DNA from 2 places in the Brevundimonas sp. DC300-4 genome. Region 2 is predicted to be linked to the other one. Evidence: predicted binding sites of a transcription regulator. Region 2 holds the regulator's gene; the other holds the start of a gene.
What was found. Region 2 encodes LexA, which represses DNA repair genes until DNA is damaged. Its sites were predicted from a motif close to ATGTTCNCNANNTGTTCT; they were not measured.
Positions count from the first base shown of each region.

Region 1: a site for LexA is predicted at 2,011-2,028, ahead of ACP7AZ_RS01700 (ATP-dependent helicase). Genes of this name have one in related genera too.

Region 1 is NZ_JAFCWC010000001.1:345,785-353,386, forward strand. It holds gene ACP7AZ_RS01700 (ATP-dependent helicase) at 1-2,000, opposite strand, end outside; gene ACP7AZ_RS01705 (hypothetical protein) at 2,124-2,315, shown strand; gene ACP7AZ_RS01710 (hypothetical protein) at 2,316-2,642, shown strand; gene ACP7AZ_RS01715 (SIMPL domain-containing protein) at 2,698-3,414, opposite strand; gene ACP7AZ_RS01720 (ribbon-helix-helix domain-containing protein) at 3,457-3,681, opposite strand; gene ACP7AZ_RS01725 (Coq4 family protein) at 3,757-4,518, shown strand; gene ACP7AZ_RS01730 (DMT family transporter) at 4,621-5,535, shown strand; gene ACP7AZ_RS01735 (hypothetical protein) at 5,532-5,711, opposite strand; gene ACP7AZ_RS01740 (DUF4169 family protein) at 5,715-5,891, opposite strand; gene ACP7AZ_RS01745 (DUF2171 domain-containing protein) at 5,958-6,200, shown strand; gene ACP7AZ_RS01750 (YccF domain-containing protein) at 6,309-6,701, shown strand; gene ACP7AZ_RS01755 (AAA family ATPase) at 6,709-7,440, opposite strand; gene fumC (class II fumarate hydratase) at 7,443-7,602, opposite strand, start outside.
Region 2 is NZ_JAFCWC010000001.1:509,524-517,125, reverse strand. It holds gene ACP7AZ_RS02655 (ComEC/Rec2 family competence protein) at 1-1,716, shown strand, start outside; gene lexA (transcriptional repressor LexA) at 1,713-2,405, opposite strand; gene trpC (indole-3-glycerol phosphate synthase TrpC) at 2,645-3,433, opposite strand; gene trpD (anthranilate phosphoribosyltransferase) at 3,430-4,473, opposite strand; gene ACP7AZ_RS02635 (anthranilate synthase component II) at 4,478-5,068, opposite strand; gene ACP7AZ_RS02630 (peptidoglycan-binding protein) at 5,176-5,370, shown strand; gene trpE (anthranilate synthase component I) at 5,367-6,899, opposite strand; gene ACP7AZ_RS02620 (peptidyl-prolyl cis-trans isomerase) at 6,896-7,602, opposite strand, start outside.

The sequences.
Region 1 (7,602 bases), 160 kb from region 2:
TGGGCGATAGGCAGTTCGTCGACGAAGCGGCTGGGCAGTTGCGAGGTCCAGCGGCCGTAGACCAGCCGGTTCGCGGCGAACGAAATTCGCGCATCCTGTTTGGCGCGGGTGACGCCGACGTAGGCGAGGCGACGCTCTTCCTCGAGGCCCTTCTCGCCTTTTTCGTCGATGCTGCGCTGGGACGGGAAGACGCCTTCCTCCCAGCCCGGCAGGAAGACCAGCGGGAACTCCAGCCCCTTGGCGCCGTGCAGGGTCATGATCTGCACCGCGTCCGACGACGGGCCGCGATCGAGGTCCATTACGAGGGAGACGTGTTCGAGATAGGCGCCGAGCGTCTCGAACGACTGCATCGCCTGGGTCAGTTCCTTGAGGTTGTCGAGGCGGGTCGGGCCGGTCACTCGGTCGGCCTTTTGCATGTCGGTGTAGCCGCTCTCTTCCAGCACGGTTTCGGTCAGCAGCCAGTGGCGGGTGTCGGCGGCCAGGGTACGCCAGCGGTCGAGGTCGCGCACGAAGGTCGACAGGGCCGTGCGCGTGCGGGCCTGAAGCTCGTCGGAGCCGATCAGCTCACGCACGGCGGTCATGGCCGAGACGCCGCGATGACGGGCGATCTGGAGGATCTTCTGGACCGAGGTTTCGCCAATGCCGCGCTTGGGCACATTGACGATCCGTTCGAACGCCAGGTCGTCGTCCTCGGACTGGATCAGGCGCAGATAGGCGTGGGCGTCGCGGATCTCGGCGCGCTCGAAGAAGCGCGGCCCGCCGATCACCGTATAGGGGATGGCCAGGAGGACGAACCGTTCCTCGAAGGCACGCATCTGAAACGACGCCCGAACAAGGACGGCCATGTCTTTGTATTTCAGGCCATCGCGCTTGGCGGTCTCGATCTCGTCGGCGATCAGCCGGCTCTCGGCCTCGCCGTCCCAGACGCCGCGCACCCGGACCTTGTCGCCCGTCTGGTCCTCCGTCCACAGGGTCTTGCCCAGCCGGTCGCGGTTGGCCGCGATCAGGCCGGACGCGGCCCCGAGGATATGGCTCGTCGAGCGATAGTTGCGCTCCAGCTTGACGATCTTGGCGCCGGGGAAGTCCTTTTCGAACCTGAGGATGTTGTCGACTTCTGCGCCACGCCATCCGTAGATCGACTGGTCGTCGTCGCCGACGCAGCAGACATTGCCGGTCGAGGCCGTCAGCAGCCGCAGCCACAGATACTGGGCGACGTTGGTGTCCTGATACTCGTCGACCAGGATGTAGCGGAAACGATTTCGATAGTCTTCTGCGATATCCGCGTGTTGAGACAGAATAGTAAGGTTGTGAAGCAACAGATCGCCGAAGTCGCAGGCGTTCAATGTGGCCAGTCGCGACTGGTAGGCGGCGTAGAGGGCCTGGCCCTTGCCGTTGGCGAAATCCTCGCCGGCGGGCAGCTGATCGGGCCTCCAGCCCCGGTTCTTCCAGTGGTCGATCAGGCCGGCCAGGGACTTGGGCGTCCAGCGCTTGGTGTCGATGTTGGCGCCCTCGAGCAGCTGTTTCAGCAGCCGCTCCTGATCGTCGGTGTCCAGGATGGTGAAGGTCGACTTCAGTCCTACCAGTTCGGCATGGCGGCGCAGGATCTGGGCCGCAACCGAGTGGAAGGTGCCGAGCCAGCGCAGGCCCTCGGCCGACGGACCGATCAGATGGGTGATTCGCTCGCGCATCTCGCGCGCGGCCTTGTTGGTGAAGGTGACGACCAGCAGCTCCCACGGACGGGCGCGGCCGGTGGCGAGGATATGGGCCAGACGGGTGGTCAGGACCCGGGTCTTGCCCGTGCCGGCGCCGGCGAGGACCAGGACAGGCCCCTCGGTCGTCTCGACGGCCTCGCGCTGTTCGGGGTTCAGGCCGCTGAGATAGTCCGGCGTCTCATGCGCCACGCCTTCGGGACCGCGCGAGCGGGCCAGGTCGGAGATGCGCGACCCGGACACTGGAGGATTGGGCAGGAAATCGGTCAAACAGAGGCACTCGGGAGCGATGCGGGATTCGAGAACCTAATGAGCACATGAGGCAAAGTCAGGCCCTCACGGTTCATCTCCCGGAACCGGCAAGCGTGGCCGGAGTTTGGTCGGGTCAGGGGAAGCTTCTGAGAGGGAAATACAATGGCTGAGAATACAAACAGCGGCGGCGGCAACACAGGCCTCGCCTTTATCGTTGGCGCGGTCGTGGTCGTGCTGGCGATCGTGGCGTACTTCGTCTTTGCACGCGGCGGCATGGGTGGAGACACCAAGGACGTCAACGTCGACGTGAATTTGCCGTCGGTCGAGGCGCCGGCCGTCCCGGGGACCAACTAGATGACGGACCCGAATATGCCGCCCGAACGCGTCGTGGTCGTCGATCCGCCGCGCCAGACCACCGTCAATGTCCAGCCCGAGCGTCGTGGCGGGGGCGGTGGCGCCATGGCCTTCATCGTGGGCGGCCTTCTGGTCGTCGTCGCGGTCATCGCCTTCTTCGTCTGGAACGGTGGCGGCATAGCCACGCCGGACGCGGCGGACACCAACGTCGATGTCGATGTAAACCTGCCAACTCTGCCGGAAGCGCCGAAGCTTCCGGATGCCCCGACGCTTCCACCGATCGAGCCGCCGACCCTGCCGTCGCCGGGTCCGGCCCCGTCGAACTGATCGACTGAATGTCTCCTCCCTGCCGCGAAGCGGTGGGGAGGAGACGCTGCAACAGCTAGCGCAGCTGGTAGGTGACCGTTGCCACCACGCGGACGCGCTTGTCCAACGAGGTGGATTCGCTGTCGACGTCCTCGCGGGCGAGGATCTCGAACGAACCCTGGGTCGCCTGTTTGATCGGACCCAGCGGCGCCCCCGAATCCTTGGCGAACTGTTCGGCGCCCGAACGGGCCGAGGCGGTGGCCTCGGCGATCATCTCCGGACGCACGTCATTGAGCTTGGTGAAGACATAGGTCGGGGCGGTGAAGTCCAGCAGGACGCCCTGACGGACTAGGTCGTTCAGGGCGCGTTCGGTCTGGGCCACGCGGGCGACGTCCGTCGTGCGGACCGTCACGCTCTGGGCAACGATATAGTGCGGCGTGCCGTCGGACGGGGCATAGCTCTGCGACTGGGTGTCGGTGACTTCCAGGCGGCCGATAGTGATGATGTCGTCGGCGTAGCCCTGTGAGGTCAGGAAGGCCCGGACCTTGGCCAGATCGCCGTCGATCTTGGACTGGACCCCCGGCAGTTCCTCGCCGGCCACGGTGAACCGCAACGACAGGATGGCCAGATCGGCCTCGACATTGCGCTCGGCGACGCCGCGTACGGTGACCTGGCGGTTGCCGGTGTTGGCGTTGACCACGCCCCCGCCGACGGCGATGCCGGCCCCGATCAGGCCTAAGGCGATGAGGCCGCCGATGATGGCCGGTGGAATGAGGCTGCGGTCGATCTGCACGTTGGTTTCCCCTTGTTGAGAAGGGCAGGCTGCGCCTTGAATTCAGCGTTCGCCAATGACCCTTTCTGACGCCGAGAATTCCAGCGCCAGAAGGCGGCAGGCGGAGGCCAGGGGGCGGCGGCCGCGCGTTTCGTCGACCCAGACCAGCAGGCCTGCGTGGCTGAGCCCGCGCGCCAGGGCGATACGGTCCAGCACGGCCCAGAATTCGGGCTCAAGCGCCACGGAAGTGGCGTGGCCGGCGAGGACGACGGAGCGTTTCTTGAGCACAGGATCTCCGGCGGAACGGCTTTGAGCAGACGGTGGGTTGCGATAGGATACCCGACTTCGAGCAGGATGTTTCCGATGACGATGGGCGCCGCCGTCTACCCCGACGAATTCCAGGTGCTCAAGCCGCAACGGATTCGGCCGGTCACCGCGTTTCGCGCCTTCCGCAAGCTGATCCGCGACAAGGAGGACACCGCCCAGGTGTTCGAGATCATGCGGGCCCTGGCCGGCCGGTCAGGCGCCAGGGGCTACGGCCGGATGCTGAAGACGGTCGAGGGTGGGCGTCAGGCCTTCCTGCGCGACGAACTGGCGTTGAAGCTGGACGATCCGATCTGGCTGGCGCGGTTCGCGCCGGGCACGGTCGGGGCGAAATACAAGGCGTTCCGTGAAGCGCGAGGGTTCACTGCAGACGGTCTGGCCGAGACCGCGCGCGAAGTGGCGCCCGAGATCGATGCGCCGCATCCGGTGATCTGGTACTCGCGCCGGCTCCGGGACGTGCACGATATCTGGCATGTTTTGACCGGCTACGGCACCGACGCTCTGGGCGAAGCCTGCGTGGTCAGCTTCTCCTATGCCCAGACTCACAATCTCGGCTTCGGTTTCATCGGCTACGGCGCGGCGCGGGAAATCCAGCGCGAGAAGCGGTCCATCCCGGCGCGGCGGGCCGTCTTGCAGGCCTGGTCGAACGGGCGCCGGGCGCAGTGGCTGCCGGGGCTGGATTACGAGGCCCTGTTCGCCGAGCCGCTGGCGACCGCGCAGGCGCGGCTGGGCATTCGACCGGCGACCGTTTACGCCGCTGTGCCTGCGGCGAATCTGGCGGCGCTGAAGCTTCGCGGCTGACATAAGCGGCGCTTGTCAGCAGTCTTCGGTATCGGTGTTGCACCGTTCCCGTCGGGAGCGCATCCAGCGCAATCCCGTCTCCCCGCGTTTCGTGAGTCTGCCTTGACCCTTTCCGAGCTGCGCCGGCCGTCCGCCGGCGTCCTGGCCATCGCCGGCGTCGCGCTGTGCGCGATCATCTGGGGCACGACCTGGTATGCCATCACCTGGCAACTGGGAACGGTCGATCCGGTGGCGTCCCTGACCTGGCGGTTCGGGCTGGCGGCTCTTGTCCTGTTCGTCGGCTGTGCGGCGACGCGGCGGTCGCTGGCGTTGAACCGGGGCCAGCATCTGGCGGCGCTGGGGCAGGGGGCGTTCGTCTTCGCCGTCAGCTACACCTTCACCTATGCCGCCGAAGGGCATGTAACCTCCGCCATCGTCGCCGTGGTGTTCGCGGCCCTGGCCTTCCTCAATCTGGTGATGTTCCGGGTCTTCGTCGGCCAGAAGGCGTCGCGCATGGCGTGGGTCGGAGCGATCCTGGGTGTCGTCGGGGTCGCCGTGCTGTCCGGCGGCGAGGCCCTGGGGGCCGGGTTCGACGCCCGCGCCCTGACCGGCATCGGCCTGGCCGTGCTGGCTGTGAGCAGTTCGGCCGTCGGCAACTATTTCTCCTGGAAGGGGCAGGAGCTCGGGTCCGCGATCCTGCCGCAGACAGCCTGGGCCATGGGCTATGGCACGGCCATGCTGGCGCTGCACGGCCTGGTCACCGGCGCAGAGTTTACCATTGATCCGTCGCCCGGGTACCTGATCTCGCTGGTCTACCTGGCGGTGCTGGGATCGGTGGTCGCCTTCGTCGTCTATTTCGCCGTTGCTCGAGCGCGCGGCTATGCTTTGGCCAGCTATATCTCGGCCCTGACGCCCCCGATCGCCATGCTGGTGTCAGTCCTGTTCGAGGATGCCCGGTTCGGCTGGACGGCGCTGGTTGGCCTGTTGCTGGTCCTGGCCGGGCAGGCCCTGCTGATTCGGGCGCCGAAGGTCCCCTAGCGGAACCAGCCGCGCTTCTTCGGCTTCGCTTCGACCTTTGCCGCCGTCTTTGCCTCGCGTTCGGCCTCTTCCAGCTTGCGACGTTCGCGCATGGCCCTGGCCTGGCGGATGGCGATCAGGGCGATCAGCCCATGACGGGTCCGGGATGAGGCGCCGGGTGTACAGGTCGCGCCCATGAGTCAGTCCTCGCGCTTCGTCTGATCGAGAAGCCGCGACAGCCGCTCCCGTTCCGCCTTCGCCATTTCGCGCTGGGCCTTCGTCAGGCCGTGGGCGACACGATTGGCGGCGGCGTCGGATTTCGCCACGGCCTTGTCGCGCGCCTTTCTGGCCCGGTTCAGATTGACGATCTCGGCCATCGGTTCCTCGCAACCGGCTGAAGCAAGCGGCGTTTCAGGGTCTCACCATTCGACAGGAGACACCCGATGGTAGACCTCACGCTCATCAAGGAACACCTCGAAGTCGTCGGCTCCGACGGCGGCCATGTGGGCCGCGTCGATCACGTCCTCGGCGACCAGATCGAACTGGCCAAGCTCGATCTCGCCGGCGGCTTCAAACATCACATGATCCCGACCAGCTGGGTCGACCATGTCGATGACGACAAGGTCCGCCTGACCCTGACCAAGGATCAGGCCAAGGCGCAGTGGACCGAAAAGCAATCCCACTAGATCTCGCCACACGACTAACCGCGAATTCACGAGGGCCCCGCTGATATTGGCGGGGCCTTTCGCCTATCTAGGGTCCGTCGGCGACTCCGCCGGTAGGAGAGAGGCGCCGTGATCCGACTGATCCTGAATATCCTGTGGTTCATCCTCGGCGGCTGGATCTCCGGCCTGCTGTGGCTGATCGGGGGCGCGGTGCTGGCCCTGACCGTCGTCGGCCTGCCGTGGAGCTTCGCGGCCTGGCGGATCGCCAGCTATTCCTTCTGGCCGTTCGGACGCGAAGTTGTCTGGGGAGGCGAGGCGGACGGCAAGGACATCGGCTGTTTCGGCGTCGGCCTGAACATCATCTGGTTCCTCTTCGCCGGCTGGTACATCGCCCTGTCGCACCTGTTGATCGCCTTCGCCGAGGCCATCACCCTCATCGGCATCCCCTTCGCCCTGAAGGACCTCGAACTGGCCAAGCTCGCCCTGGCCCCGGTCGGCGCGACGATCCGGGACAAGCCCTGACTGCCGGTCAGTCGTCTTTCAGCAGCACGTCCAGCATCCTCTCGCGCCGCGTCAGGAAGTTCTTCGTGACCTTATAGTGGTCGGTGTCCTCGTACTCGATCCGGTCGAGCCCATGCTCCGAGGCCTGGTAGATCCAGGCGTGCGGATAGCCGAGCAGGATCGGCGAATGGGTGGCGATGATCAGCTGCGACCGGGCCAGCACCAGTTCGTGCATCCGCGCCAGGAACGACAGCTGCCGGCTCGGCGACAAGGCGGCTTCGGGTTCGTCGAGGATATAGAGGCCGTCGCCGATGAAGCGATTGTCGAACAGGGCGAAGAAGCTCTCGCCATGAGACTGTTCGTGAAGGGATTTCTGCCCGAAGCGATTGGCGCCGGCGGCCTCGAGATAGCTGGCGACCGTGAAGAAGCTCTCGGCGCGAAGGAAGAAGCCGTCCTGAAGCCGCAGCGGTGATTTGATCGGCCGCACGAACCGGTGCAGGGGCGAATGCGATTGCCGAGTCCCGAACCGGTGCTCGCGCCCGCCGCCCTCGGCATTGAAACCCCAGGCCACGGCCAGGGCCTCGATCAGGGTCGACTTGCCGGAACCGTTCTCACCCACAAGGAAGGTGACGTTCGGATGAAATTCCAGCGTGTGCAGGGACCGCACGGCCGGCAGGTTGAACGGATAGACGCCCTCATCCCACCCCTCGCGCCGCTCGAACCACGCCTCGATCCAGTAGGGTTGGGTAAGGGCGGTCATCCTCAACCCGGCGAGATCATCTTCTCGGGGCGCACGGCCTCGTCGAACTCGGCGTCGGTCAGATAGCCGCCACCGACGGTTTCCTGACGCAGGGTGGTCCCGTTCTTGTGGGCGGTCTTGGCGATCTTGGCGCAGGTGTCGTAGCCGAGCCTGCCGTTCAGG
Region 2 (7,602 bases):
GCGACGCCAATCCGGCTGCGGGCGACGGTGCGGGGGGAGCCGCCGACCCCGGGCTCGGCGATCCGGCTGTTCGCCATCCTCAATCCGCCGCCGCCCCCGGCCAGTCCCGGGGCCTATGATTTCGGCCGCAACGCCTGGTTTCAGAGGCTCGGCGGCACGGCTTTCGCACTGGGCGAGACGCGGGAGGCGTATCTGGCGCCGCCGCCATGGCGACTGCGGCTGTCGATGGCGGTCAACGGCGCGCGGTTCGCCCTGTCGCAGCGGATCGTCGCCCGGCTGGGCGAGCGGACGGGCGGGATCGCGGCGGCCATGACCACGGGCCATGAGACCTGGATCGCGCGCGAAGACCTCGATGCCATGCGGGATTCCGGCCTGGCGCACATCCTGTCGATCTCGGGTCTGCACATGGCCATCGTCGGCGGGTTCGCCTTCTTCCTTGTCCGGCTTGGCGTCGCCGCCTGGCCGTGGCTGGCGCTGAGGGTGTCGGGCAAGAAGGTGGCGGCGGTCGCGGGGCTGGTCGCCGTGTGGAGCTATCTGGTGCTGTCCGGCGCGCCCCCGCCGGCGCAGCGGGCGGCGATCACGGCGTCGGTCGCTTTCGCGGCGATCCTGCTGGACCGGCCGGCGATCACCATGCATGCGCTGGCGCTGGCGGCGATGGTTGTCCTGATCCTTCAGCCTGAGGCCATCGTGACGCCGGGCTTCCAGATGTCGTTCGCAGCGACGGCGGCCCTGGTGGCCTTGTCGGAGGGCTGGCCGCCGAGGACACGGGAGCTGTCCGTGCCCTGGCCGATCGCGGCGTTCCAGTCGGCGCGGCACTGGCTGTTGATCGCCGTGACGGCCAGTCTGGTGGCCGGCGCGGCGACCGGACCGTTCGCGGTCCAGCATTTCAACAGGGCGGCCATGTACGGGCTGCTCGCCAACCTGACGACGTCGCCTATCGCGGACTTCGTGATGATGCCGGCGCTGGCGCTGGGAGCCTTGCTGGAGCCCATCGGGCTGGGCGGGCCGTTCCTGTGGGTGGCCGGCAAGGGAGTCGACCTGATGCTGGCCATCGGTCACTGGACGGCGGGGCTGCCAGGGGCGGTGAAGACCATCGCCAGCGCGCCGGACCATGTGCTGCCGATCTCGTTCCTCGGCGTCCTTTTCCTGTGCCTGTGGCAGGGGCGGCTGCGGTGGCTGGGCCTGCCCTTCGCCTGCGCTGTCCTGCTGTGGCCTCGCGCGCCCACACCGACGCTCTGGATCGGGGATGGCGGAACGAACGCGGCGTTCAGCGAGGCGGGCAAGGCGGTCGTGGTGCGGCCGGGCGTGCGGCAGTTCGCGGCGGACCTGTGGTCGCGGCGGCGCGGGCTGACGCTGGAGCCACGACCCGAAGACGGATGGGTCTGCGCGCGATCAAGCTGCGCTCCGGCCAAAACCGATAGGGCGCCCATCGCCCTGTGGTGGGGGAAGGCCGCGCCGGACGCCGGCCAGCTCGCCGCCTTGTGCGCCTCAGCGCCGCTGGTCAGCGTCCGAGCCGTTGTCCAAGACCTGCCGCCAAGCTGCGATGGAAAACTGGTGCTCGACGGACTGGATTATGCGCAGGGCGGTTCAGTCGAGTTGTGGCGCACCGCTCAGGGCTGGCGCGCGGTCTGGGCCACTGATGTGCGGGGCGACAGGCCTTGGAGCCGCATCAGCGATCCCGATGCGGCGGATGTGGTCCCGAGTGACGGCGTCTAGTGGTATTGGCGGATCAGGCCGACCAGCTTGCCCTGGACCTCGACCTGGTCGGGACCGAAGATGCGGGTCTCGTAGTTGCGGTTGGCGGGCTCCAGGGCGATGGAATTGCCCTTCTTGCGCAAGCGTTTGAGCGTCGCCTCTTCACCTTCAACCAAAGCCACGACGATCTCGCCGGACGCGGCGGTGTCGACACGTTTGATGACCACCAGGTCGCCGTTGAGGATGCCGGCCTCGATCATCGAATCGCCTTCGATCTCGAGCATGTAGTGCTCGCCGGCGCCCAGCATGGATTCGGGCACCTGATAGCGGCCGTGGTCCTGTTGCAGGGCGGCGATGGGCACGCCGGCGGCGATCTTGCCGACCAGAACCAGTTCGCGGGTGTCGTTGGCGGGCTCGGCGGCAGGGCTGCGGCCCCCGCCCTCGATGACCGCCGGGGTGAAGCCCGCGCGGCCACGCACAGCTCCCGCCGTCGCCTGTTCCGGCAGCTTGGTCACCTCAAGGGCGCGGGCGCGGTGGGCGAGGCGGCGGATGAAGCCGCGTTCCTCCAGCGCCGTGATCAGCCGGTGGATGCCCGACTTGGACGCCAGATCCAGCGCCTCCTTCATCTCGTCGAACGACGGCGAAACGCCGGTCTCCTTGAGTCGTTCATGGATGAACATCAGGAGTTCGTGCTGCTTGCGCGTCAGCATGGTGGGAATCGCCTCCAGAACAAGTCGTGAACCGTTGCCGATGTTCTGTAAGTGTTCTTGCCTAATGTCAACTTAACGGCAGAGGCGAATACCCTCTCCCGGTGGAAGGGGGCCTGAGCGCCCGAGAGCGGCGCGATCGGTCTTGCGCGAAACGGCGAGTGTCGTGCGCTGCTGGTGAGGTCCGATCCTCATCCGTCTCGCTTCGCGAGCCACCTTCTCCCAGCGGGAGAAGGAAGACCCTAGGCGAGCAGAGCTTGCGTCGCGGCCGTCACGTCCGCCTGACGCATCAGGCTTTCGCCGACGAGGATGGCCGCGGCGCCAGCGCTGGAGACCTCCAAGACATCGGCCGGGCTGAAGATCCCGCTTTCGGCCACCAGAAGCGAGCCCGCTGGCGACAGCGGGGCCAGGCGGGCCGTGGCGCGGAGGTCGACGTCGAACGTTCGCAGGGAACGGTTGTTGATGCCGACCAGATCCCCGCGCAACGCGGCGGCGCGCTCCATCTCGGCCTCGTCGTGGGTCTCGATCAGGGCGTCCATACCGAAGCGTTTCGCCTCGGATAGCAGCTCGCCGGCCAGAACGTCGTCGATCATAGCCAGGATGATCAGGATGCAGTCGGCGCCCAGGGCGCGGCTCTCGGCCACCTGCCAGGGGTCGACGAGGAAGTCCTTGCGCAGACAGGGCAGGGCGACCGCGGCGCGGGCCTGGATCAGATAGTCGTCGGCGCCCTCGAAGCTGGGGCCGTCGGTCAGGATCGACAGGCAGGCCGCGCCCCCCGCCTCGTAGGCCTGCGCCAGGGCCGGCGGGTCGAAGTCCGCACGGATCAGGCCCTTTGATGGACTGGCCTTCTTGATCTCGGCGATCAGGGCGGGGCGGCCGGGCGCGGCGCGGCGCTCCAGCGCGCTGCGGAAGCCGCGCGGCATGCCGGCGATCAGCGCCAGGGATTCGATCTCCGCCTGCGGCTGGGCGGCCTTGCGGGCGGCCACGTCCTCGCGCTTGTAGGCGGCGATACGGTCGAGGATGTCGGTCATGCGGGGTCTTCGGCAACGGGCGGCGGCATCGAGGTGATGCGGGCCAGATCGGCGAGCGCCCGGGCCGCCCTGCCCTCGTCGATGGCGACAGCGGCGAGGGCCACGCCGACTTTGAGGTCCGGCGCCTTGTCCGCGACCACCAGGGCGGCGGCGGCGTTCAACAGCACGACGTCGCGATAGGGACCGGTCTCCCCGGCCAGCAGGGCGGTCAGGGCCACCGCATTGGTCTCCGCGTCGCCGCCGCGCAGGGCTTCGATGTCGGCGCGGGGCAGGCCGGCGTCCTCGGGCGTGACGGTGAAACGGCGGACGACCCCGTCCTTCCACTCCGCCACCTCGGTCGGTCCCGTGGTGGTCAGTTCGTCGAGGCCCTGACCGTGGACGGTCCAGGCCCGGGTCGCGCCGAGCCGGCCCAGCACCTCGGCCAGCGGCTCGACAAGGCGCGGATCATAGACGCCCATGACCTGACGTTTGGCGCCCGCTGGATTGGAGAGCGGTCCCAGAAGGTTGAAGACGGTGCGGAAACCGATCTCGGCGCGGACCGGTCCGACGTGGCGCATGGCGCCGTGGTAGGCGGGGGCGAACAGGAAGGCGATGCCGGCCTCGTCGAGCGCCTGCCGCTGCTGCGCCAGTCCCGCGGTCAGGTCGACGCCGAGGACGCTGAGCACGTCCGATGACCCGGATTTCGAACTCATGGCGCGGTTGCCGTGTTTGGCGACCTTCAGGCCCGCGCCGGCCAGCACCAGGGCGGCGGCGGTCGAGATGTTGAAGGTGTGGGCCCCGTCGCCGCCGGTGCCGCAGGTGTCGATGACGTCATAGGGATGGTCCAGCGTCACGGCCGCATCGCGCATCGCCTGGGCGAAGGCGGCGATCTCCTCGACCGTCTCGCCGCGGATCCGCAGGGCGGTCACGGCGGCGGCGACCTGGGCCGGCGTCGGCTCGCCGCGCAGACAGGCGGCGAAGAAGTCGCCGGCCTCGGCCGTGGTCAGGGTCTGGCCGTCGACCAGCTTGGCCAGCAGCGGCTTGAAACCACCCTCAGCCATGGGATCAGACCATCGCCAGACGCTTGACGCCCGCCTGGTCGAGGAAGTTCGCGAGCATCTCGTGACCGTGTTCGGTGGCGATGGACTCGGGATGGAACTGGACCCCGTAGATCGGCCGCTCGTGATGCTGGAAGCCCATTATCTCGCCGTCCTCGGTCCAGGCCGTGACGTTGAGGCTGTTGGGCAGGGTTTCGCGCTGGACCGCGAGCGAATGATACCGGGTCGCGGTAAAGGGCGACGGCAGACCGGCGAACATCCCCTTGCCTTCATGGATGATGGGCGAGGTCTTGCCGTGCATCAAGGCCTTGGCGCGGATGACGTGGCCGCCCATCGCCTGGCCGATCGCCTGGTGACCCAGGCAGACGCCGAGGATCGGCATGTCCAGCGGCGCGGTGTCGATCAGGGGCAGGCAGATGCCGGCCTGATCGGGGGCGCAGGGGCCGGGCGACAGCAGGACCGCCTCGGGCTTCAGGGCCCAGGCCTCCTCCGTCGTCAGGTCGTCGTTGCGCACGACATGCGTCGTCGCGCCCAGCTCCGCGAGGTAGTGGACGAGGTTGTAGGTAAAGCTGTCGTAGTTATCGACGACGAGGATCATGCCGCGCTTCTAGAGCGGGACCGCGCCGACGCCAAGCCGACGCGTGCGCAACGGATCGTTAACGGTCGCGGCCTGAAATCGGGGCTTCCACCGGAGCTATCGATTCCATGCGCCAGACCCAGGTCCAGATCGACGCCGCCCGCGTGGCGCTGAGCGCGCCCGAGGCGCGCAACGGCGTGATGGCAACGCTCGCCGCGGCCAGCCTGGCGGCCTGTGCGGCCGTGCTCCTGGCCGGGGTGATGATCCTGGGGCCGGGCGTCGCGCTGGAGGATGGGCCACCCTCGGCGAGCCAGACCTTCTAGACCTCGCCTGGCGTGTTCACCGGCGCGCCCAGTTCGAAGCGCCAGGCGTCCTCGGCCGCGCGCATGGGGGCGCGGGCCTTGGCCTCTGTCTCGGCGTATTCGGCAGCGGGATCGCTGTCATTGACGACGCCGGCTCCGGCCTGAACGAAGACCTGGCCGTCGGCGAACATGGCGGTGCGCAGGACGATGCAGATGTCCGCCTCTCCGCCTGCCGAGATATAGCCCACCCCGCCGCCGTAGCCGACGCCGCGCTTCTCGGTCTCCAGCTCGTCAATGATTTCCATCGCCCGGACCTTGGGCGCCCCGGACAGGGTGCCGGCGGGAAGGGCCGCAAGGAGGGCGTCGACCGCGTCGATGTCCGGGTGGGCTCGGCCCTCGACGTTGGAGACGATGTGCATGACCTGGCTGTAGCGTTCGACCACGAAGCTCTCGGTCACCTTGACCGTGCCAGGTGCGGCGACGCGGCCCACGTCGTTGCGGCCCAGGTCCAGCAACATCAGATGTTCGGCGCGCTCCTTGGGATCGGCCAGCAGTTCGGCCTCCAGCGCCTTGTCGGCCTCCGGCGTCGCGCCGCGCGGGCGGGTGCCGGCGAGCGGACGGATGGTGATGCCGCCGTCCTTCAGGCGGACCAGGATCTCCGGGCTGGAACCGGCCAGCTGGAAGTCGTCGAAGTTGAGGAAATACAGATAGGGTGACGGGTTCTGGCGGCGCAGCGAGCGGTAGAAGGCGAACGGATCGCCCGACCACGGCGCGCGGAACCGGTGGCTGAGGACCACCTGGAAGATGTCGCCGGCAACGATATAGCCCTTGGCCGCCGCGACCAGGTCGCCATAGGCGGCGGCATCGACCGGGGACTTGAAGGCGAGGGTTGCGGCGGGCTCGGCGGCGCCCCGGGCGACCAGGGGACGGCGCAGGCGAACCTCGAAATCGTTCAGCCGGGCTTCGGCCGCATCGACCGTTGCGGCGGGGTCCGACGCGCCGGGCCAGATCGGAGCCATGACGACGATCTCGTGCTTCACCGAATCGAACACGGCCACGACCGACGGCCGGGTCAGCACGGCGTCGGGCAGATCGAGCGGATCGGGATTGGGCGCGCCGAGCGGCTCCAGCAGCCGGACCATGTCGTAGCCGAAGACGCCGAACAGACCGGCGGCCATGGGCGGCAGGCCGTCGGGCAGGGCGAACCGGGTCTCGGCAATCAGGGCGCGCAGGCTGTCGAGCGCGCCGCCGTCCTGGGTCGGATAGCGTTTGGCGGCGACATCGGGACCGCGTGCGATCGAGGCGACGCCGTCGCGGCAGCGCCAGACCACGTCGGGCTCCAGGGTGATGATCGAATAGCGGCCGTTCAAGGCGCCGCCCTCGACCGATTCCAGCAGGAAGGCGTGCGGACGGCCCCAGCCGACCTTCAGATAGGCCGAGACCGGGGTCTCCAGATCATCGACAATCCGGCGCACGACGACCTGGGGTCGGCCCTGCGTCAGTCCCGCGAGGATATCCGCGCGGTCGGGATCCGCGCCGCCTCGGCTCATTGAGCGGGGGCGGCGGGGGTCGCGGGCGGGGTCGCGCCGGCGGCCGCAGGCGTCACGCCCAGGGCCTCGATGGCGCGGGCGGGATCGTTCTCGGCCTTGGCGGCGCGGGCGGCGGCGGCGACCAGAGCCTCGCCGGCGCCGTTGATCAGCTCCTGGGCCAGGCGGGGCCGGATCTGGTCGGCGATCGGCGCGGCGAGGGCGGCCGTAGGCGCGCGAACCGCATCCACGCGGCCGACGACGAAGGCGGTCTCCGAGGCCGGGCCGGTGAAGACCTGGCCGCGCCCCTGTCCGAACAGGCCGCCCAGCACGCCGTCGCCGAGCGAGGCCTGCGATGCCGCATTCTGCTGGACGCCGGCGCGGGTGGTCAGGGTAGCGCCGGCCGAGGTCGCGACGGCCGCTATGTCCTCGCCGCCGCGCACGCGGGCGGCCAGTTCCTCGGCCTTGCTGGTCAGGCGACGAGCGTTCTCGCGCATGATCCACTGCTGGGCCAGCGGCTCGCGCACGTCGGCGAGCGCGGGCAGGGCGGCGGGCTGGATGTCGTCGAGCCGCAGGACGAAATACTGTCCCTGGCCGGCGTCGATCACGTCCGACTCTGCGCCTTTGGTCAGGGTGTAGGCATTCTGGATGATCTGCGGGGGGGCGTTCATCGGCTGACCGTCAGGCAGGCGAGCGTCCTGGGTGAAGGGCGGCAGTTGCACGATGC